Regions from separate parts of the Mitsuokella sp. AF21-1AC genome, predicted to be linked through region 3. Evidence: riboswitches for the same ligand, from Rfam matches in the RefSeq annotation. Region 3 holds a riboswitch; each other region holds the start of a gene.
What was found. A riboswitch is a leader RNA that binds a small molecule or an ion and turns the genes downstream of it on or off. The one in region 3 is predicted to bind thiamine pyrophosphate.
Positions count from the first base shown of each region.

Region 1: linked by a shared signal. The riboswitch ahead of DWX75_RS08860 (hydroxyethylthiazole kinase) and the one ahead of thiC (phosphomethylpyrimidine synthase ThiC) in region 3 are both predicted to bind thiamine pyrophosphate.
Region 2: linked by a shared signal. The riboswitch ahead of thiS (sulfur carrier protein ThiS) and the one ahead of thiC (phosphomethylpyrimidine synthase ThiC) in region 3 are both predicted to bind thiamine pyrophosphate.

Region 1 covers NZ_QRVW01000023.1:7,989-15,531, reverse strand. Annotated here, with positions in the region: gene DWX75_RS08880 (polysaccharide deacetylase family protein) at 1-612, shown strand, start outside; gene clpB (ATP-dependent chaperone ClpB) at 693-3,287, opposite strand; gene DWX75_RS08870 (thiamine phosphate synthase) at 3,457-4,146, opposite strand; gene DWX75_RS08865 (MTH1187 family thiamine-binding protein) at 4,149-4,499, opposite strand; gene DWX75_RS08860 (hydroxyethylthiazole kinase) at 4,528-5,367, opposite strand; TPP riboswitch at 5,421-5,519, opposite strand; gene DWX75_RS08855 (hypothetical protein) at 5,531-6,529, opposite strand; gene DWX75_RS08850 (aminodeoxychorismate/anthranilate synthase component II) at 6,722-7,291, opposite strand; gene trpE (anthranilate synthase component I) at 7,272-7,543, opposite strand, start outside.
Region 2 covers NZ_QRVW01000033.1:10,107-17,649, forward strand. Annotated here, with positions in the region: gene DWX75_RS10530 (glycosyltransferase family 39 protein) at 1-1,466, shown strand, start outside; gene DWX75_RS10535 (glycosyltransferase family 2 protein) at 1,515-2,546, shown strand; gene DWX75_RS10540 (GtrA family protein) at 2,536-2,940, shown strand; gene DWX75_RS10545 (nitrite/sulfite reductase) at 3,123-4,694, shown strand; TPP riboswitch at 4,775-4,905, shown strand; partial or broken gene thiS (sulfur carrier protein ThiS) at 5,032-5,211, shown strand; gene DWX75_RS10550 (thiazole synthase) at 5,212-6,015, shown strand; gene thiH (2-iminoacetate synthase ThiH) at 6,029-7,282, shown strand; gene DWX75_RS10560 (thiamine phosphate synthase) at 7,269-7,543, shown strand, end outside.
Region 3 covers NZ_QRVW01000036.1:837-8,379, forward strand. Annotated here, with positions in the region: tRNA gene DWX75_RS10800 (tRNA-Ala) at 90-165, opposite strand; gene DWX75_RS10805 (AI-2E family transporter) at 403-1,467, shown strand; gene DWX75_RS10810 (YezD family protein) at 1,542-1,892, opposite strand; gene DWX75_RS10815 (universal stress protein) at 2,137-2,517, opposite strand; gene thiC (phosphomethylpyrimidine synthase ThiC) at 2,636-3,943, opposite strand; TPP riboswitch at 3,990-4,086, opposite strand; gene DWX75_RS10825 (Flp family type IVb pilin) at 4,166-4,816, opposite strand; gene DWX75_RS10830 (glutaredoxin domain-containing protein) at 4,980-5,210, opposite strand; gene DWX75_RS10835 (NAD(P)/FAD-dependent oxidoreductase) at 5,267-6,199, opposite strand; gene DWX75_RS10840 (NAD(P)H-binding protein) at 6,349-6,996, opposite strand; gene DWX75_RS10845 (pyridoxal phosphate-dependent aminotransferase) at 7,083-7,543, opposite strand, start outside.

The DNA of each region.
Region 1 (7,543 bases), on a different contig from region 3:
GATGCCTGGGAAAACGGCACGCCGCTTCCGGAAAAGCCTGTCATCATCACCTTCGATGACGGCTACGTCGACAACTACAAGAATGCCTTCCCGATCCTGCAGAAATACAACCTCAAGGCAACGATCTTCCTGATTTCCGATTTCATAGGCACGTACCCCAATTACATGACCTGGGGCGAAGTCGAAGAAATGCAGCAGAGCGGCCTCATCGACTTCGAGAGCCATACGCTCTCGCATCCGGAACTCGACAAAATCCCGGCCGATGAAGTCTGGACGCAGCTTTCCGCCTCCAAGCAGGCCCTCGAATGGCGGCTGAATAAGCCGATTCGCTTCATCGCCTACCCCTGCGGCTCCTATGACCAGGAACTCGAGCGCATGACAAAGGAGGCCGGCTACCGCGCTGCCTTCACCGTGCACTACGGTCTGGCTTCCCCCTCGGAGAATCCCTTCGTCCTCGACCGCGTGCCGATTTTCGGCTGCACGACGCATCAGTTCCTGCGCTTCCGCCTGCGCCTTGAGTACGCGCCGATTTTCGCGCCGCTCGACGCGCTGAGCCGCAGCCTCGTTAAGGACGGCCATACGATTCTCGCAAAATTCGTCCCGGCACCATAACATCCGTACAAAAAAGACTCCCGCATGATTGCTCATGCAGGAGTCCTTTTTATATGGCAACTTGTGTCAGACGCACAAGTTTAATCTTCCACCGTCGCCTTGACCTGCGTCGTGAAGGTGAAATCATGTCCATCGTAGCCGATCTCGACGGTATCGCCTTCCTGCACGTCGCCGCGGATAATCTTCTTGGAGAGTGCCGTTTCAACCGTATGCACGAGCAGGCGGCGCAGCGGACGGGCACCGAAGTTCGGGTCGAAGCCCTGATTGGCAAGTGCCGTCAGAGCCTCATCGGTCCAGGCAAGGGAAATCTTGACCTGACGCTCCAGGCGTTCGCCGAGGCTCTTGAGCATGATGGCGGCAATCTTCTTGACCTGTTCCTTCTCGAGGGCCTTGAAGACGATGATGTCATCGACACGGTTGAGGAATTCCGGACGGAAGTAATCCTTGAGGATATCCTTGACCGCAACCTTTGCCTCCTCATAGCTCTTGTTGAGGATCTCATGCGAGCCGAGGTTCGACGTCATGATGATGACCGTGTTCTTGAAGTTGACGACACGGCCCTTGCCATCCGTCAGGCGGCCATCGTCGAGGATCTGCAGCAGCACGTTGAAGACATCGCGGTGTGCCTTCTCGATCTCATCGAGCAGGATGACGCTGTACGGACGGCGGCGCACGGCTTCCGTGAGCTGCCCGCCTTCATCGTAGCCGACGTAGCCCGGAGGCGCGCCGATGAGACGCGATACGCTGTGCTTCTCCATGTACTCCGACATATCGATGCGGATCATGCTGCGCTCATCATCGAAGAGGGCTTCTGCCAGCGTCTTTGCGAGCTCCGTCTTGCCAACGCCCGTCGGGCCGAGGAAGATGAACGAACCGATTGGGCGGTTCGGGTCCTTGATGCCGGCACGCGCGCGCAGGATGGCTTCGCTGACGGCCTTGACGGCTTCATCCTGGCCGACGACGCGGTCGTGCAGCACATCTTCAAGATGCAGCAGCTTCTCGCGTTCGCCCGTCAGCATCTTCGTCACAGGGATACCCGTCCAGCGGCTGACGACCTTGGCGATGTCCTCCTCGCCGACTTCCTCCTTGAGCAGGCGGTCGTCCTTGGATTTGGCCGCGATGATCGCTTCTTCCTCCTTGAGTTTCTTCTGGAGTTCCGGCAGCTTGCCGTACTTGAGTTCCGACATGCGGTTGAGGTCGTACGCACGCTCGGCTGCTTCCATCTCGCTGTTCACGCCGTCAATTTCCTTCTTGATGGCGCGCACGCGCAGGATGGCATTCTTTTCCGTCTCCCACTGCTTCTTGAGTTCCGCTTCCTGCTGCTGCAGGTCAGCCTTCTCTTTCGTGATGCGGGAGAGCTTCTGCTGCGAAGCTTCATCCGTCTCCTTCTTGAGTGCCTGCTCCTCGATCTCCAGCTGCATGATCTTGCGGCGGATCTCATCGAGCGGCGCCGGCATGGATTCAATCTCCGTGCGCAGCTTGGCAGCGGCTTCATCGACGAGGTCGATGGCCTTATCCGGCAGGAAACGGTCGGAAATGTAGCGGTCGGAAAGCGTGGCGGCTGCGACGAGCGCCGCATCACGGATGCGCACGCCATGATGAACTTCGTAACGTTCCTTGAGGCCACGCAGGATTGAGATCGTATCCTCGACACTCGGCTCACCGACCATGACCGGCTGGAAGCGGCGCTCGAGAGCCGTATCCTTCTCGATGTACTTGCGGTATTCGTTGAGCGTCGTCGCGCCAATGCAGCGCAGCTCGCCGCGCGCCAGCATCGGTTTCAGGAGATTGCCGGCATCCATGGCGCCTTCCGAGGCACCGGCACCGACGACCGTATGAAGCTCATCGATGAAGAGCAGGATCTGTCCTTCCGACTTGGCAATCTCATTGAGTACGTTCTTCAAGCGTTCCTCGAATTCGCCACGGTACTTCGCACCGGCGATCAGAGAACCCATATCGAGTGAGAACAGCGTCTTGTTCTTGAGGGATTCCGGTACATCGCCCGCCACGATGCGGCGTGCGAGGCCTTCGACGATGGCCGTCTTGCCGACACCCGGCTCACCGATGAGCACCGGGTTGTTTTTCGTCCGGCGCGAAAGGATCTCGATGGTGCGGCGAATCTCCTCGTCGCGGCCGATAACCGGATCGAGCTTGCCGGCACGCGCCGCAGCCGTCAGATCGCGGCCGAATTTCTCGAGGGATTTATAGCCCTCTTCCGGATTATCCGTCGTGACATTCTGTTTGCGGTTCTTCTTGATGGAAGCCTGGATGGCAGATTTCGTCAGATGGAACTGACGGCAGATATCCTGCACCTCGCTGCTGCCGTCCGTCACAAGGGCCAGCAGCAGATGTTCCGTCGAAACGTAATCGTCCTTCATGGATTTGGCATATTCCTCGGCGCGGCCGAGCACGCGGACCATGTCCATGCCCATGCCGAGGCGGTCCGTGCCCTTGACACTCGGGATCTTCGCGAGTTCCTGCTCGAGTCTTGCCTTGAGCATCGGTAGATCTGCCTGGCATTCCTCAAAGATCGTCGCGAGCAGCCCCTCAGGTTCCTTGGCCAGTGCCAGGAGCACATGGGCCGACGTGATTTCCTGATGATATTTCATGGCCGCGATCTGCTGAGCGGATTGCAGGGCCGCCAGCGTCTTGGCTGTGTATTTTTCTTGTCCCATAATCGTATCCTCCATAATCGCTCTGTCTGATTTTCTGATTCTTGCGGAGCGGCTTTCGTCCGTTCCTGAATCTTATTATAGCGCAATAAGTCAAAAAGTCAAATACTTTTTCGACTTTTTGACTTATTTTTTCAAAATTTTTTTGGAGGGCAATTCACAGGCAAAAAGCTCAGGATTTTCGCCAGATGGACACCATCTCTTTCGCTGCCCGGCCGGGATTTTCAGCTCCCGCCACGGCGCTGACCACGAAGAAACCTTCGACGCCTGTCGCCTTGAGTGCAGGCAGATCGCAGGCCTTGACGCCGCCGCCCACAACGACGGGCACCGGGCTGATGCGGTGAAGCTCCGTGAGCTCTTCAAAGCTCCGCGTGATCACGCGCCCATCGGCCCCGCGGCCGCAGTCGCGCTTCGTCGGCGTCTCGTGCAGCGGCCCCGCGCCAAAATAATCGATATCGGATGTATCGGCATGGCGGACGTAATCGAGAAGCTCATTCGTGCGGGCGGAGAGGCCGATGACCCCGCGCTCGCCAAGATACTTGCGGCAGACACTCACGGGCACATCGCTCTGCCCCACATGGATGCCATCCACCTTGATGCCCTGCTCACGTGCGGCCAGCACGACATCGAGACGATCATCGACAAGCAAGGCCACCGCGTCCTCCTTGTGGAGCTCCTGCAGCACGCAAGCCGTCTCGCCGCACAGATTTATGAGCTCCCTTGCCGATGCCGTCTTGGAACGCAGCTGCAGGCACGTAAAGCCGTGGCTGACCGCCGCGCGGATAACCTCTGGCACCGGCCGCCCGAGTGTGTTCTCCGGCCCCACGACAAAGTACGCGGAGATATCGAGTCGTTCACGCATATTCACTTCGCATCGCTTCCTTCCTGATTTTCCTGATTCACCTGATTCGCCTTTGCCATGGCAATCTTTTTCTCCATGCGTTCCAGCTTGCCATGCATCATATCCTGATAACCCGGACGGATGTCCGCCTTCAGGACCACCTCCGTGCGGATACCGCGGTCGGCCAGCACCATCGTGGCCTTCTTCACCACGGCCATCACCTCATCCCATTCGCCTTCGATCTCCGTGAACATCGAATTGGTGCGGTTCGGCAGTCCCGATTCCCGGATGACCTGCACGACCTCGCCGACATAAGACGACATTTCCTCACCGGTCCCGCACGGAGCAATGGCCACCGCAATCAGCGCATTCATCGTAAAGCCCCCTTTTCATGCCATCGATTCATATCATATAGAACGGATTGTCCGCAATCTCCTCGGGCTTTGCCTGATAGAGCTCATCGAGGAAATAAGCGGCGAAAGTACCCGGTCCGCCGGCACGCTGTTCGGCTTTCTTTCCGGCGAAATTGTATGCCTGCACAGCCGCCAGCGCCGCGAAAAATGGCGTGGTCACAGCGGCGTAGACGGCTGCCACGCCGCCGAGAGAGCATCCGGCACCCGTGACCTTCGTGAAAAGCTCTGAGCCGCCCTCGCTCATGACCGTTGTCGTGCCGTCCGTCACGAGATCAAGGGGGCCCGACACGGCCGTGGCACCGCCTGTGAAGCGGGCCAGCGATTCGGCCGCCAGCTTTGCCTCGCGCACGCTGTCCGTCGCATCGACGCCGCGCACGCCGTCAGCCGCCATGCCCGAATCGAGCTGCCAGAGATTCGCGAGCGCGATGATTTCCGACGCATTGCCGCGCACGATGGCCGGCGGCGTCTGGCGGAACGCGAGCAAAAGGTCCCGCCGCATGCCGCCGAGTCCGATGCCGACGGGGTCGAGCACCCAGGGATGGTGATGATCAGCCAGGCTGTGCGCCGTCAGCGGCAGCGTCTTCTCGTAGATGGGCAACAGCGTCCCCATGTTGATGTACATGGCACTGCCGAGAGCCGCCATGCCCGTCCCTTCATCGGGCAGATAGACCATGGCGGCTGAACCGCCGGCCGCCAGCTGCGCATTCGCCACGAAATTGATTGTCACCGAATTCGTGATGGATGGCACGAGCGGCGTCGTCTCCTTCGCCTTGCGGACGGCCAGGAGAATGCCCTGCTTGATTTCTTCCAGTTCCATATCTATCACCATTGCCTTTCTTTCTCCAGGAGACCCGGCGTCAAAAAGAGCCCGCCTGCCGGCGAGCTCCGAATTTCTTTGCTCCCTTCGCGAGTCTTGACTCCACAGGTTCTAAGGGTCAGGCCATGCCTTCTCAACACCGAGGTGTACCCCTGCAAATAATCGATATGCGATTTTACTTGACGTCTGCCTTCTTGCCGGCAGGCGCGGCGTTTTCATTGGCCGTGCCGGCCTTGATATCGCGCGCACTGGCCAGGATCTCAGCGGGGACCTGCACATCCTCGAGCTCGTTGAAGTCACGGCCCTTGAGGCTCAATTCCACCGTGCTGTTTTCGAGAGCCTTGCGGTACGAATCCTTATCCTCGCGCGTCATATCGCTGCGCTTCAGATAGATGAGCCCCGCCTTGCGGATGGGCTCCGTCAGATTGGCGTGGAAATCCGTCAGCGTGTTCTTCTCCTCATCGATGGTCACCGTATACGTGAAATCCGGCACATTCTTAAGGATTGACTCCAGCGTTTTCTGCATGTCGGCATTGGCGAGGTTCGGGTGCTCATTCTCGAGATAGAGCTTGCCGAGGGCCTTGCCATCCACCGTCACGAGGTACGTCTGTGCCGCTCCTTCCTTCACGTCAAACTGCACATCCTTCGCAAAATCCATGAAGCCGTTGCGGAAAGCCGCCGTCCAGAACCCGTTGACCGTCTTGTCCATCGGCTGGCGCTTCGTCACGGATTTCTCCCATTCGCCATGGCCGAGACGGCAGTAAAAGGCCGTGGCCTGCTCCGTCTCGCGGATGTAGTAGGCGAGATCGCGCTCAAATTCCGGCGCGCCCGGCAGCGAAAAACCGATGGCCATCTGCCCCTTTGCGCGCGTGTACGGCTCGGATACAAATGAGATGCCGCTCGTAAGCGTGGCACTGCCCTTCGGCGTCGTCGCCACCAGCGACAAATCATACGTCCCGTTCTTGACTTCTGCCAATTGATCGAAAGCCTTATCCAGCGAAGCCCTGGCATCGAGCGGCACCACCGTTTCGGCAGGCGCTGCTGCCGGTGCTGACGGTTCAGCCGTTGCCACGGGTTCTGCAGCTACAGGTGCCATCGAGGCTTCCCCATAGGGAGCCAGCCACAGGGACAGTGCCAGCAAAGCAGCGGCCATCCCCTTTCTCTTGGACATCATAAGGCATCTTCCTCCTCCCGGTTCCAGTCAGCGGCCATCATGCAGACAGGCAGCAGCTGGAATAGTCTTCCCCATTACGGGATGTTTCTTTATGTTATTCCCCGGTACCGGGCAAAAATCCTGCTTGCTGCACATGATTTCTAAAAGAAACCCAAACGATTTCCAAGAGGTGCTAAAAAAGTGCTTAGATATTCAGGAAAGATGCGCGAGGAAGTTCTGCATCATCGTCTTCCCCGTCGGCGTCAGGATGGATTCCGGATGGAACTGGATGCCCTCGATGTCCATCTCCTTGTGGCGCACGCCCATGATTGTGCCATCGTGCAGCTCACTCGTGACTTCGAGGCAGTCGGGCAGCGTCGCACGGTCGATGATCAGTGAATGATAGCGGCCGACCTCGATATCCTGTGGCAGGCCGGCATAGAGCCCCTTGCCGTTGTGGTGCAGCGGCGATACCTTGCCGTGAATAATCTTGCCCGCGCGCACGACCTTGCCGCCGAAGACCTCGCCGATGGCCTGATGGCCAAGGCAGATACCGAGAATTGGCACCTCGCCGCCGAGCTCGCGAATCACATCCTCGCTGATGCCGGCGTCCTTCGGCACGCCGGGCCCCGGCGAGATGACAATGCCCTCGTAGCCGCGACGCCGGACCTCCTCCACCGTCGTCTTGTCGTGGCGGATGACCTCGACCTCGGCCCCAAGCTCCGACAGGAGCTGGTAAACGTTGTACGTAAAGGAGTCGTAGTTATCTAAAAGCAACAACATCGTTTTCCACCTCCTCTACGACCTCAAACAACGCCTTTGATTTCTGCAGGATTTCCTGGTATTCCTTTTCGGGAACAGAGTCGGCGACGATGCCGGCCCCCGACTGGATGATGGCGGTGTCGTCGTTCTCGATGCGCATCGTGCGCAGCGTGATGCACATATCCATGTTGCCGCAGAAATCCATGTAGCCGACCGTACCCGAATACGAATTGCGCGGCACGGGCTCAAGCTCATGGATGATCTCCATGGCGC
Region 2 (7,543 bases), on a different contig from region 3:
TGAGAAAACAGCAGCAGGCACTGGCGCTGCTCGGCGTCGTCATCATGGTGTTTGCTGGCAATCACTTGCTGGCCATTACGGATCCGGTGGAATCAAACTACGCGCTGACGGCCAAGGAGATGCTCGCAGCCGGCGACTGGATCTCGCCGCGCATTTACGGCAATTTCTGGTATGACAAGCCGATTTTCTTCTACTGGGAGCTGCTCGCGGGTTTCAGCCTGTTTGGCGTCAATGAATTCGCCGCGCGCTTCTTCCCCGCCGTCGTGTCCGTGCTCGACGTGCTGCAGGTCTGGTACTTTGCGAAGAAGCTTTACGATAGAGCGACGGCCTTTCTCGCCGCGCTGATCTTCGCGACAACGACGGCGTTTTTCTACCTCTCGAAGGCCGTCATCACCGACATGACCTTCATCTTTTTCTTCAATTCGGTGCTCATCGCCTTCTACCTGGGCTACCGCAGCGGCAGTCGACGATACTACCTGCTGGCGTTCCTGTTCTCGGGGCTCACGGTGCTCACGAAGGGGCCAATCGGCTTCCTGCTGCCGGGCTTCATCATGCTCGTCTTCCTCTGCCTGCGCAGAAAGCCCCGTGAGCTGCTGCACCTCGGCTGGCTGCCGGGCCTTGCCGTCTTCCTCGTCGTGGGCGGCAGCTGGTATTACCTGATGTACCGCCTGCACGGCATGGAATTCATCACGAACTTCTTCGGCGTGCAGAATTTCCTGCGCGCGACTGTCTCGGAGCACGCGCGCGACGACGTCTGGTTCTACTACATCGTCATCTTCCTGCTGGGCTTCTGCCCGTGGTCGTTCCTCGTGCTCTGGCGCATCAAGAAGACGTGGCGCGATCTTTGGGCCAGGCGCTGGAGCGAGCATGCCGTGTTCCTCCTGACCTGGGCCGTGATCATCCACCTCTTCTTCCAGTGCATGGCGACGAAGTACGTGACGTACACCCTGCCGGCGTTCCTGCCGATGGCCATTCTCGCCGCGCGGCTCCTCAAGGAGCGCACCGTGCTCGTCAAACGGCTCGCGGCCGCCTGCTGGTGCCTCTACCTCGTGCTGACGTTCGCCGTGGCCGTGCCGCTCTGCGGTCAGCAGTCGGGGCGCGCGATCGCTGCAAGTTTAAGGAATCTTAATGTGGATGATGCCCTCGTCGTTAACTGCGGCGACTACAATGTAGAGCGTATCCGGTACAGGACCTCGACGGTTTTCTACTACGGCGGCAATATCCCCGAGCTCATCCACCGTGCCGACATGGAGCGCGTGAAGCCTTCGGGACTCAGCTGGAATGCCAAGAATGTCATGCCATTCCTTGCCTATGAGGACCTGCCGGCGGGGGTGCCGTTCTTCGTGCTCTGTGAGGTGCCGCGCGAGGCCTACCTCAAGGAGCAGCTGCCGCAGGGGACATTTGAGACGGTCGGCGAGGAAAACGGCATGCTCATCATCAAAGTGGTCCTGCCGCCCGCGAAATGACGCGGGAAACGCGAAGAACAGGACCTGAGGGAAAGGAAGCCAGTCATCATGTCAGCCATTAACGAAACACCGAAGCACACGCTCTCAATCGTCGTGCCCGTCTATAATGAAGAAGCCAATCTGCGTCATTTCTATGAGGCCGTCTGCCACGAGATGGCAAAGCTGCCGGACTACGCCTGGGAGCTCATCTTTGTCGACGACGGCTCGGCCGATAAGAGCCGCGCCATCCTGCACGAGCTCGAACAGAAGGACTGCCGCGTCCAGCCGATGCTGCTCGCGCGCAATTCGGGCCATCAGCTCGCGCTGACGTGCGGCCTCGACCACGCGGACGGCGATGCCGTCATCACGATGGACGGCGACATGCAGCATCCGCCCGAGATGATCCCGGCCCTGCTCCGCGACTGGGAGGATGGCTATGAAGTCGTGCAGACCATCCGCGAGGCAACGGAGGACGCTTCGTGGCTCAAGCGCACAACGTCGGCTTCGTATTATAAATTCCTCAACATCATCTCGGAGGTGCCCGTGCAGCCGGGCGGCTCGGATTTCCGCCTGATGGACCACAAGGTCGTCGTCGCGTTTCGCCGCTACCGCGAGCACGCGCGCTTCATCCGCGGTCTCGTGGGCTCGATGGGCTTCCGCCAGAAGCAGGTGCATTTCACGGCGCCGCCGCGCTACGCGGGCGTCTCGAAGTTCTCGCCGCGCAAGATGTGGCGGCTCGCGGTCGACGGCGTCTTCACGTGCTCGACGTTCCCGCTGCGCATCGGGCTCTACGTCGGCTTCTTCAGCATGATGGTCAGCGTCGTCCTGTTCCTGCACGTGCTGTTTGAGACATTCGTGCGCGAGGATACCGTGGCGGGCTGGCCGACGATCATCGCGTGCGTCGCGTTCTTCGGCGGGCTGCAGCTCATGATCCTCGGCATCATCGGCGAGTATCTCGGCCGCACGTACGAGGAGACGAAGCGCCGTCCGCTCTATCTCCTCGAGCGTGGCAAGCCGGCAGACTGCGGGGAGGCGGCTCCCGCGGGCTTTGCCCCGCCGGCAGGTGCAGCGAAGGGACAGGTGAACGGCCATGCAGTTTGACCTCGGGACGCTCAAGCGCCACTTCCTCTCGCGTGAGTTCCTGCTCTTCCTCGTCGTCGGCTGCATCAACACGTTCCTCTGCAGCTTCCTCGCGGAGCTCCTGACGCCGCTTCTCGGCAACGCGAACGTCGCGTTCAACGCGGGCTACCTCCTGAGCAACATCAATGCCTACATCCTCAACGGCTGGCTCGTCTTCCCAACACGTCTGACGCTTGCGCGCTACGTCAAGTTCTTCCTGTCGTACGTGCCGAACTACATCATCCAGAACATCATCGTGCTCGTCTTCTACAACTGGCTCGGGCTGCCGTCGCTCGTGAGCTTCCTCATCGCGGCCGTGCTCGGCGTGCCCATCACGTTCCTGTTCGTCAAGATCTTCGCATTCGGCCGCCGCTGAGGCACAGTCCGGCAAATTCATAGCGAAATTATAGGAATAATAAGATTGACAGTTTGGCCTTCGTATGGTATCGTAATGGTATTCATAGCGAACTGACCAAAGAATGGAGGTTCCTGTGCACCGTTTGTGTGCCGGGACCTCCATTTTTGCATGGAAAACCAGATGAACAGGAGAGATTGAAGATGACAGCAGTGACAAGCAACCGCAATGAGCAGTGGAAACAGGAAAAGGACGGCCTCGACATTTTCGGGGAGATCGAGGCGCTTTCCGGCAAAGCGTTCTCGGAGCTCGACCCCGGCGACGTCGAGCGGCTCAAATGGGCCGGCATCTACGCGCAGCGGCCGCGCGACGGCCATTTCCTCGTGCGCGTCAAGCTGCCGTCGGGCACGCTTTCAGCCGCGCAGGCCGAGGTGCTCGCGGATCTCGCGCACGCGTACGGCAGGGATGAGGTGCAGATCACGATCCGCCAGGCCGTGCAGATCCACAACATCACGCTGCGCGACGCCGTCGTTATCCGCCGCGCCCTCGCGGAGGCCGGCCTGAGCTCCGTCGAGGCCTGCGGCGATGTGCCGCGCACGATCCTCGGCAATCCGCTCATGGGCGTCGACCCCGAGGAACTCCTCGACACGACGCCGCTCGTCGAGGAGACGTACCGCTTCTTCCTCGGCAACCGCGACTTCTCGAACCTGCCACGCAAGTTCAAGGTGTCGATCTCGGCAAATCCGCACGACGCCGGCTTCGCGCGCATCAACGACCTCGCGTTCGTGCCGGCCCGGCGCGCGGGCGAGACGGGCTTTCACGCCTACGTGGGCGGCGGCCTCTCGGCGGAGCCGTACCTCGCGCAGAAGCTGCCGTTCTTCATCCGCCCCGAAGAGGTGCTGCCGGTCGCCAAGGCCGTGGCGACGCTCTTCCGCGACGAAGGATATCGCGAGAAGCGCAATCACTGCCGCTTGAAATACCTCGTCGCGGATCTTGGCATCTGCGCCGTGGCCGCGAAGATCACGGCCCAGACGGGAACGCTCGAAGCTGGCGGCGAGGAGGTCACGGCGCCGTGGCAGTACGGCCGCTTCTACGGCGTCCACGCACAGAAGCAGCCGGGGCTCTCGTATGTCGGCGTGCATCTCGCCAAGGGCCACATCGAGGCCGCGGACCTGCGCGCCTTTGCAGGGCTTGCGAAGACCTACGGCACGGGCCGCCTGCGCACGACGAATTCGCAGAATCTCATCCTGCTCGACATCCCCGCTGAGCGCCTCGACGCATTGCTTGCCGAGGAGCTCTTTGCGCGCTATCCGCTGCAGCCGGGGCTCTTCTCGGGCTACGCGTCGTCGTGCACGGGCAATGCCTACTGCAATTTCGCGCCGATTGAGACGAAGGACCGCCTGCAGCAGCTGACGCAGGCGCTCGATGCGGCGTTCCCCGCGGCCGACGTGCCTGTGCGCATCAATCTGACGGGCTGCTTCCATTCGTGCGCGCAGCCGCAGATCGCGGACATCGGCCTGACGGGCGGCCGCGCGAAGGTCGACGGCGAGGTGACGCCCGTCTACACCGTGCAGGTGGGCGGTTCGCTCGGCCCCGATGCGGCCTACGCTCAGCCGCTTGCGGGCCGCGTGGCAGATGCGAAGCTCTTCGCGGCACTTTGCGCACTCGTCGCGCATTACTTCGCCGTGCGCGAGGCGGGCGAGGCCTTCCACGAAACGGTGCGCCGTACGCCGCTCGCGGACTGGCAGGCCGTCCTTGCGCCCTATCTCGTGTAAAGCAGGCGTTTTTTCGCGGAAACGGTTGTAATTCTGTATCGTTTCGTCTATAATAAAAAGCGTTTTAAGGATTTTACAATTCCATAGACACGGGGAGCTTGCCCGGCGGCCGCAGCGCGCGGCGTCAAAGCAGGCTGAGAGGGAGTTCGTGACTCCGACCCGGGAACCTGATTTGGATAATGCCAACGTAGGGATGCGCAGGAAATGCGATCGAGCGATGTTTCTGCATGTACAGGGAGACGACCAGAGTCAGGTTGCCTCCCTTTTTGTTTTGGCTGGTGGCGTTTTGAGCATGCCGGGACGTTGGGGAGCTGTGATTTTCGGAGGAGGATGCAAGATGGTACGAATCAATGGCGAGCTGCAGGCAAAAGAGGGCCTGAGCGTGGCGGATTATCTGGCGGAGGCCGGCTACGACCGGCGGGCCGTGGCCGTGGAGCACAACGGCGTGATCCTCGCGCGCGAGGCCTACGATACGACGGTGCTCAGCGATGGGGATGAGGTCGAGGTCGTCTGCTTCATGGGCGGCGGCTCGGGCGCCGGTGATAAGGAAGCAAAAGACGATGCACTCGTCATCGGCGGCCACACGTTTCACTCGCGCTTCATCCTGGGCTCGGGCAAGTACTCGCTGAAGCTCATCCAGGCGGCGGTCGAGTATGCCGGCGCCGAGCTCATCACGGTGGCCGTGCGCCGCGCCAACACGAAAGAGAAGGAAAACATCCTCGACTACGTGCCAAAAAATATCACGCTCCTGCCGAACACGTCGGGTGCGCGTACGGCGGACGAGGCCGTGCGCATCGCACACCTTGCGCGGGCGCTCGGCTGCGGCGATTTCGTGAAGATCGAGATCATGCGCGACTCCAAGTATCTGCTGCCGGACAACAACGAGACAATCAAGGCCACGGAAATCCTCGCGAAGGAAGGCTTCATCGTCATGCCCTACATGTACCCCGACCTCAACGCCGCGCGCGACCTCGCAGCGGCCGGTGCAGCCGCCGTCATGCCGCTTGCAGCGCCCATCGGCTCGAACCGGGGACTCGCGACGAAGGAATTCATCCAGATCCTCATCGATGAGATCGACCTGCCGATCATCGTCGACGCCGGCATCGGCGCGCCGTCGCAGGCATGCGAGGCCATGGAGATGGGCGCGGCGGCCATCATGGCCAACACGGCGCTCGCGACGGCCGGCAATGTGCCGCTCATGGCTTCAGCCTTTGGCGACGCCATCCGGGCGGGCCGCAAGGCGTACCTTGCGGGGCTCGGGCGCGTGCTGAGCCGCGGCGCCGAGGCTTCCGACCCGCTGACGGGTTTCCTGCGCAATTGAGGAGGTGGCAGTTATGAAAGAGAATCAGTTCCTCGTGGATTCCAGCCGCCTGAGCGAGGCCGCACTCGCCAAGAAACACCGCCTTGAGCACGATCCCTCGTGCCGCACGGACCCCATGGCCTATCTGCCGGATATGGAAGAGATCCGCTCCGATGTGCGCGAGAAGGTCATCGCGGCCATGAACGCCTACGATCCCGATGCCTACACGATCCAGGACGTCCGTCGCGCGCTCGACCACCGCATCTGCAGCGTCGAGGATTTCAAGGCCCTGCTGTCGCCTGCCGCGCAGCCCCTGCTCGAGGAGATGGCAAGGCGTGCGCGGCTCGAGACGAGCCGCCATTTCGGCAACACGGTCTATCTCTTCACGCCGCTCTACATCGCCAATTACTGCGAGAATTACTGCGTCTACTGCGGCTTCAACTGCTACAACGACATTCAGCGCCTGCAGCTGACGTCCGAGGAGATCGAGCATGAGATGCAGGTCATCGCCAGGAGCGGCATGGAGGAGATCCTGCTGCTCACGGGCGAGAGCAAGACGAAGAGCAGCGTCGCCTACATCGGCGAGGCCTGCAAACTCGCGCGCAAATACTTCCGCAACGTCGGCCTCGAAGTCTACCCGATGAACGTCAGGGACTACAAGTACCTGCATGAATGCGGCGCGGACTACGTGACGGTCTTCCAGGAGACGTATGACCTCAAGAAATACGAGACGCTGCATCTTATGGGCCACAAGCGCGTCTGGCCGTACCGCTTCGAGGCGCAGGAGCGCGCGCTCATGGCCGGCATGCGCGGCGTCGGCTTCTCGGCACTCCTCGGCCTCGCGGATTTCCGCAAGGATGCGCTCGCAACGGCACTGCACGTCTGGCATCTGCAGCGCAAGTATCCGCAGGCGGAATTCTCGCTGTCGTGTCCGCGCCTCAGACCCATCATCAACAACGAGAAGATCAACCCGCTCGACGTCGGCGAGCGCCAGCTCTGCCAGATTATCTGCGCGTACCGCATCTTCCTGCCGTATGTCGGCATCACCGTCTCGTCGCGCGAGAGGGCGTCCTTCCGCAACGGCATCGCGAAGATCGCGGCGACGAAGATCTCGGCGGGCGTCTCGACGGGCATCGGCGACCACGAGGAGAAATACACGGGGAAGGAGACGGAGGAGAAGGGCGACGCGCAGTTTGAGATCTGCGATTCCCGCAGCCTCGGCAGCATGTACCACGATATGGCCGCCGAGGGCCTGCAGCCCGTCCTCAACGACTATGTCTATCTCTGATGTCATCTGCGTGACGAATCGCCATGTGTTTGCCCATGAAGAGGATTTCCTCGCGCGCCTGGCCGCGATCGCTGCTCACCAGCCGCGGGCCATTGTGCTGCGCGAGAAGGACCTAACGGAAGAAGCCTACGAAACGCTCGCGCAAAAGGTCCTTCATCTCTGCAAAGAGGCGGGGGTCCCCGGCATCGTGCACGGCTTCCCTGACGTGGCCAGGCGCCAGCATGCCGCAGGGGTGCATCTGCCGTTGCCTCGTCTTCGCCG
Region 3 (7,543 bases):
CACTGTTTTCACCGGCATAATAGTGGGCATAAATACAAAAATAGGACTAGTCGGAATCACTAAGATTCTTTCTAGTCCTTTGTTTTCAATGGTGGAGACAAGGAGGATCGAACTCCTGACCTCTTGCATGCCATGCAAGCGCTCTCCCAGCTGAGCTATGCCCCCGAATATATTTTGTTTGTCGTTTCGCTTAACGACAGGTATTATTATACGGTACTATGCGGATATTGTCAACACACTTTTTAAAAATAAATCCATTTTTTCACCCGCTTCTGCCATGCGGCATTTCCCCTGCTTTTACCCGAGGTAACGATGTGATATAATTTTGATGGACTCATCGTGCGGCCCACACAGCGGCCGCCATCCATCTGCTGATACCGTATTCGAAAAAGGAACTGTACTATGCACCTAAAGACTTATCGAACTTCCATCCTGCTGGGCATCACCTTCACGATCCTTCTGTCAACGTTCTGGTTTCTGCCGCAGCTCGCCTTTATCATCTTCATCTCGATGCTCCTGCAGCTTCTCCTGACGCCGCTCGTCGACCGGCTCGAACATAAACTGAACCGCGGGCTTGCGGCAGCCATCGTGCTCATCGGCTTCGTACTAGTGGCCGCCGGGCTGCTCGTGCTGGTGTCGAGCACCTTCATCCCGACATTTACACGCTTCGTCACCGATTTCCCACAGATTACCGAGAAGCTGCAAGAAGCACCATTCCTGCAGAATAATGCCTATCTGACGAATGAACTCGACCAGCTCTGGGAGGAGCTCAAGACGGCGAGTGTCGATGCTCTGAAGTCCTCGCTGACCATCCTGCTGTCGATCTTCAATAAATTCATCGACATGGTCATCATCTTCTTCGTGACATTCTACCTGCTGAAGGACGGCGACGACATCAAGGCGTACTGCGCGAGCCTGTTCCCACGGCGCGATTACAGCCGCGTGCTCGCGCTCTTCAACCGCATCCTGTCCTCGTTGCGCATCTACATCTGCAGTCAGCTCGTCATCTGCTCCATCACGGCCACGATTGTCCTGATTTATTACACCGCGCGCGACCTGCCGTATGCATCGGTCTTCGCCATGGTGTCGGGCATCAGCGAATTCGTTCCGGTGCTCGGCCCGACTGTCGCTTCGGCCTTCGGTGTCCTGCTGACGGCCACGGTCGATCCCTGGATTGCCGTGCAGACGGCCGGCTTCTACCTGATTCTGACGCAGCTCAACCACAACATCGTCTATCCGACGCTCATCGGCAAATCGCTCGACCTGCATCCTGTGGCCATCATCCTCGGCATCGTGCTCGGCGGTGAGTTGCTCGGCCCGGCCGGCATGTTCCTCGCCGTACCATTCATCGTCATCTGCAAACTCGTCATTGAGGATATCTACAAGGACCGTCAGGAAACCCAGAAACGCCTCAAGACGTCGCGCTGGCTCAGCAAGACGCACGGCGACGACAACACCAAAAACTGAACCGGAACCGTCTCACACGAAAAAAGGACTGCCATGCCGCAGTCCTTTTTATTATTCTGGAAAACCAGCCGGCCTCAGATGCCTTCGCCGTCGAGGCCCGTGAAGCGCTGCTTCTCCGTGCGTTCGATCTGCAGCAGCCGCCCGTGACGGATGACGAGCACGAGTTTGCCGTACTGCAGCAGGCCGAATTCCTTGCGGATACGCGCGGCAATCTCCTGCAGGGCCGCCGGCGAATACGGACACGTCCCTGAGCCAGTATCCTGCCAGCAATCCAGGCGCCGTTTCTCATTCCACTCCACCTGCATGAGCACGCCATCCTGAGCCACGAGGATGATTTCCCCGTAACAGATGTTCCTGAGTCCATGAAGGATGTATTCCATAGCAAGCGCTGGGATTTCCCCTGGCTGCAGTTTACGGCCTGCCATTCTGATCGCCTCTTCTTTCTATCGGTGATTAAAAGCATACTAAACAAATATGTTTAACTATAATATATTTATGATACTATAGGAAAATCCGTTTGTCAAGAACTGCCCTTTACAAAAAACCGCTAGAAACATATACACATAGCGACTGCGAACCCTTTTTGTGCACAAAAAGGCTGCCGCACGAAATACGAATGCTTCGTGCGGCAGCCCTATGCCTCATACATGGATACCGGCTGTCACAAACTCATTTGATGACCATGACCGGGATTGGCGATTCTTCGACGACCTTCTGACTGACGCTGCCGATCAGCGCGCCTTTGAACAGCCCCAGGCCGCGGCTGCCCATGATGATGAGATCGCTGTGCTCCTCACCTGCCACGCGCAGGATGGCCTTCGGGATATTGCCCGTCTCGACATGCTTCGAGGCCTTGATGTCATCCGGCAGTTTCTCCCAGATGCGGTCGAAGACGATATGACTCGGGATGTCCTTATTGATGTTGCTGGCTACATAGACAAAGTCGAGATCTGCCTTGCACTTCTCCGCAAAGAAGATTGCCTCATCTACTGCTTTGCAGCCATTGACCGAACCATCAACCGGTACAAGGATTTTCTGTATCTTCCCCATAATAAAACCTCCAATCTAGGTTTGATTTCATTTTACAAGGAATATTTCGAGCCAGAGCGGTCAAAATCCTTCTTCCCGCCGATGTTTTTTGCAGAATTTCCTGAAAAGCTCCGCTTGCTCAGTCCTGGCACGGGCAGTCCGGCTTGTCAAAGTACTTGTTGATGATCTCCACGGCACAGTAATCGCCGCACATCGAGCAGGCACCTTCATCAGCGGGGTTGCGCGCACCACGTTTCTTCTTGGCAAGGTCCGGGTCGATGGCGAGTTCCATCTGACGATTCCAGTCGAGTACCTTGCGGGCTTTCGCCATCTCGCGGTCCCATTCGCGCGCACCCGGTACGCCGCGCACGAGGTCGGCGGCATGGGCAGCGATGCGGCTCGTAATGACGCCCGTGTGGACATCCTCGATCGTCGGCAGGGCCAGATGCTCCGCCGGCGTCACGTAACAGAGGAAGTCCGCTCCCGAGACGGCCGCAAGCGTGCCGCCGATGGCCGCGGTGATGTGGTCGTAGCCCGGCGCAATATCCGTGACGAGGGGGCCGAGGACATAGAACGGCGCATGGCGGCAGAGGCGTTTCTCCAGCTTCATGTTCGCCTCAATCTGGTCGTAGGGAACATGGCCCGGCCCTTCGACCATGACCTGGACACCGCGTTTCCAGGCGCGGTCGACAAGCTCGCCAAGCGTGATGAGCTCCGTGAGCTGGCCGCGGTCCGTAGCATCAGCCGTGCAGCCCGGACGCATGCCGTCGCCGAGGCTGATCGTCACATCGTATTTCTCGCAGATGTCGAGGATATCGTCGTAATGCTCGTAGAGCGGGTTCTCCATCTCGTTGTGGAGCATCCAGCCGGCGATGAAGGAACCGCCGCGGCTCACGATGTCCATGATGCGGCCCTGGCGGCGCATGCGCTCGATGGCGCTGCGCGTGACGCCGCAGTGGAGCGTCATGAAGTCCGCGCCGTCCTTGGCCTGCTGCTCGATCGTCTCGAGGATGTCGTCATCCGTCATCTCGACAACGGCGCCGTGTTCGCGGATGGAGCGCACCGTTGCCTGATAGAGCGGCACGGTGCCGACCATGATGGGTGAATGCTCGATGATGCGCTGACGCGAAAGGTCGATGTTGTTGCCCGTCGAGAGGTCCATGACGGCATCGGCGCCGCAGCGCACGGCTTCGTCAAGCTTCTCGAGTTCCGGCTCGATGTCCGGGAAGGTGCTCGACGTGCCGATATTGGCGTTGACCTTGACGCGCAGGCCCTCGCCGACGCCGCGCGGGCGCAGGTTCTTGTGGTTGATGTTGGCGCAGATGGCAATCGTGCCGTTGGCCACGCGTTCGCGGATGGTTTCCACCGGAATCTTCTCTTCCTCGGCCACGATCTTCATGGCATCGGTGATGCGGCCTTCACGGGCCTGCTGCATTTGTGTCGACATGGCTATTCCTCCTAAAAATAAAAGCCGCCCGGCGTACCGGACGGCAAAATTTGCTTTGTCACTTCCCTACGCAGGTATTACCCCAACAGGTTCCAAGGGTCGGAAAATCCTCTCAGCCGCAAGCGGCTCCCCTAGTGAAATCGTCATATTGTGTTTGTTCTTGTTTATTGTAGCAAAAGGATGAAAAAATAGCAAGCACTTCCTGCCTCGTCCTTAAGTCAATTATTTATTGGTCGTCCATGAAATATTATATTCCGTACCATCTTTTCCATAAGTTTGGTTCATATATGTTGTATTTTTATAGTTGCTATTGCCAACACCACTGGAAGATTGCTCCTGACCCGTATAATAATGTGAAATATACGAGCCATTCCCCAACGATTCGATACGAACACCAATCCAGCCGCCTTCCTGACCGACATTCATTTCATATTCTTTAAGCGAAGTCGCATTCCAAATTCCTGTAAATCTAGTGTAATCTTTACCATCGATTTTTACACCAGGTTTTCCACTCGAACCACCATTTGTTGCATATTTGTGTCCATAGTCTGAATTGACTTCTTGTTGAACATCAATCTCTACCCAGTTCCCCGCAGCAATTTCAATTCTTCCATTCTTGATAGCTTGACGCAGTGCATCGTCCAACGTTTTCTGCAAGCGTTTCTGCTTGGCTTCATTCGAACCATCGATGGCATTGCTGATGGTCGTAGACACATTAAAAAATGCTTCTCCAATGGCATCCGCCAGGCCGCCGTTGGCAAAGATTGCCGCGGCCACGCCGACCACGAAGGCCAGTATCAGCGCATACTCGACAATGCCCTGAGCCGCCTGGTCCCGGAGCTTCCTGCCAGGTCCCTTGAAAATCCTGCTCATATCTTCTACCTCTATCGTCTTGCCCCTCTCATCTATCGAGCAAATGTTTTCGCTTTCATAACTCTCTATTCATTATACGGTATCCGGACACCTTTTGCACTGAAAATTTGGAGCAGCAGAAAAACCGGCTGACGAGCAGCCGGTGACAGGAAGGGATATGGTATCAGAGTCCGAGCAGAGCGTCGAGCTTGGCTTTATCGAAGCTCACGACGAAATCCTTGCCGTTGACGGTTGTGACTGGCACGATGAGGTCGCCGGAGATCTTGTAGCATTCATCGCGGTCCTTATCGCTGAGCTCGATGTTGTGCTCCTCAAACTCCACATGACGGGATTTGAGATATTTCTTGACCTTATCGCACCAGGGGCAGGTCGTGATCGAATAAACTTTTACCATAAGAGAACACTCCTTATCTGAAATCAAATATTTTACATGGAAGGACGGGAAACGGCTCAATCCTCAAGCTGGCGAATGTAGCGCTCAGCCAGCAGGGCAGCCGTCGTGCCATCAGCCGCAGCCGTCGTGAGCTGGCGGATTTCCTTCTCGCGCACATCGCCGGCAGCGAAGACGCCCGGGATTTCCGTGCGGCAGTCCTCGCCGGCAGGGATGCGGCCGCTCTCCGTCAGGCGAATCTGCCCGCGGAAGAGTTCGGTATTCGGCACGACGCCGATGTTGACAAAAATCGCATCGACCGGCAGTTCCTCGCTCTTGCCCGTATCCTTGTGCAGAACCTGAATGGACTCGAGGCGTTTCTCACCGGCAAGCGCCGTGATTTCCGTCTGCAGCATGACCGTGACGGCGGGATTGGCATAGAGGCGTTTCTGAGACACCTCATCAGCCCGGAGCTCCGAGCGGTGGATGAGATAAAGTTTCTTCGCATAGCGCGTCAGATAGTTGGCCGCATCGACGGCTGCATTACCGCCGCCCATCACGACGATTACCTTATCCTGATACATATGGCCATCGCAGAGCTCACAGTAATGGATGCCGCGGTCCTCATAGCGTGCGGCCTCCGGCAGCGGCATCTTGCGGCGCTTCATGCCCGTGGCCAGGATGACCGTTTTGGCCTCGTAGATATGTTCTTCCGTCTCGACGATTTTGGGGACAGACGCGAGATTCACGCGCTTCACGAGGTCAAATTCATCGACCACAACGCCGACGGCCTCGGCCTGTGCCTGTACCGTCGCCATGAGGTCACCGCCCTTGACGCTCATGAAGCCCGGATAATTCTCAATACCCGTGGCATTGGCAATCTGCCCGCCCACAAGCTCATTCTCGAGCACGATCGTACTGAGATTCGAGCGACCTGCATAGAGCGCCGCCGTCAGCCCGGCCATGCCCGCACCGATGATTACTACGTCTTTTGCTACTGTTTCCTTTGCCATTCCAATCCCTCCCGCTGTCGCGTTCCTTGCTTTGTTGACTTCATTGTATCAGAAAGACCACTTTGTCTCCGTTACTCGGTCACAAAGTGGCCAAAAAGTCAAAATTTCCGAGAACAAGGCTGTCCAAGTAGTTGGAGCATTCTCCGCGCTCAGGCAAAGGAGCGGATTTCCTGCCCGGTAATGCGCTGCACACCCTGTTTCTCTTCGGCGCCGACATTGGCCATGCACGAAGCGACGACTTCCGTAGAGATGGGCGCCATGTTCTTCACGAGGCCAATGGCATTCAGGCCTTGGATGGCCTTGACGGAAACCGTCTCCATGAGCCGCTTGGCATGCTTGCGGATAAGCGACGGCGGCTCGATGATCGTGAGCGCCGAAAAGCCCAGGGCCTCCATATCGCGTTCTACCTCGCCCTTGAGCCGCAGGTAGAAAAAGCGTGAGGACGGGTCCGCGCCGACCGAAGAGACGAGCACCATATGTCTGATGCCGTATTTTTTGGCAAAGCGAGCGAACATCATCTGGTAGTCGTAATCCACATGGCGCTGTGCCACCGTCGAGCCCGCCTGCTTGCGCGAGGTGCCGAGCGCCGAGAAGATAACGTCGCCTTTGACGAGGTCCTGCCAGCCTTCGGGCTTCTCAAAATCCACCACATAGGAGCGAAGCTTGTGGGCGGGGTCCTCCGCACGCACTTCACGGCGCGTAAAGGTGCGCACTTCATCGTAACGTTTGTCCCGGAGCAGGAGATCCAGAAGGTCCCTGCCTACGGCGCCGGTTGCGCCGACAATGACTGCTTTCATAAATCATTTCCCCTCACAAAAAGCCGGCACAGGGGCGTGCCGGCTTTTTCATACGTCCAATGATTGTCTGGGTATCGCAGCCGCAATCAGCGGTATTCAGCGGCCAGCTTCTTGAAGAGCGGCAGCGAACGCTCGATCGTCGAGGTCTTGATACAGTATGCTGCGCGGAAGTAGCCGGGGCAGCCGAAATCCGTGCCCGGCACGAGCAGGAGGTCGTATTTCTTCGCGCGCTCACAGAAGGCGTAATCGTCCTCTTCGAGGGCCTTCGGGAACAGGTAGAAGGCACCCTGCGGCTTCACGCACGTAAAACCGGCATCGATGAGGCCCTGGTAGAGCAGCTGGCCGTTCTTGACGTACGTCGAGATATCCGACGGCTGACCGGCACAGCGTGCAACGACGAGCTGCCAGAGTGACGGCGCATTGACGTGCGTCAGCACGCGGGCGGCACCGGCGATGGCACCATAGACGGCGCCGAAATCAGCAACCTCGTCCGGCACGACGATGTAGCCGATGCGTTCGCCCGGCAGCGAGAACGATTTGCTGTACG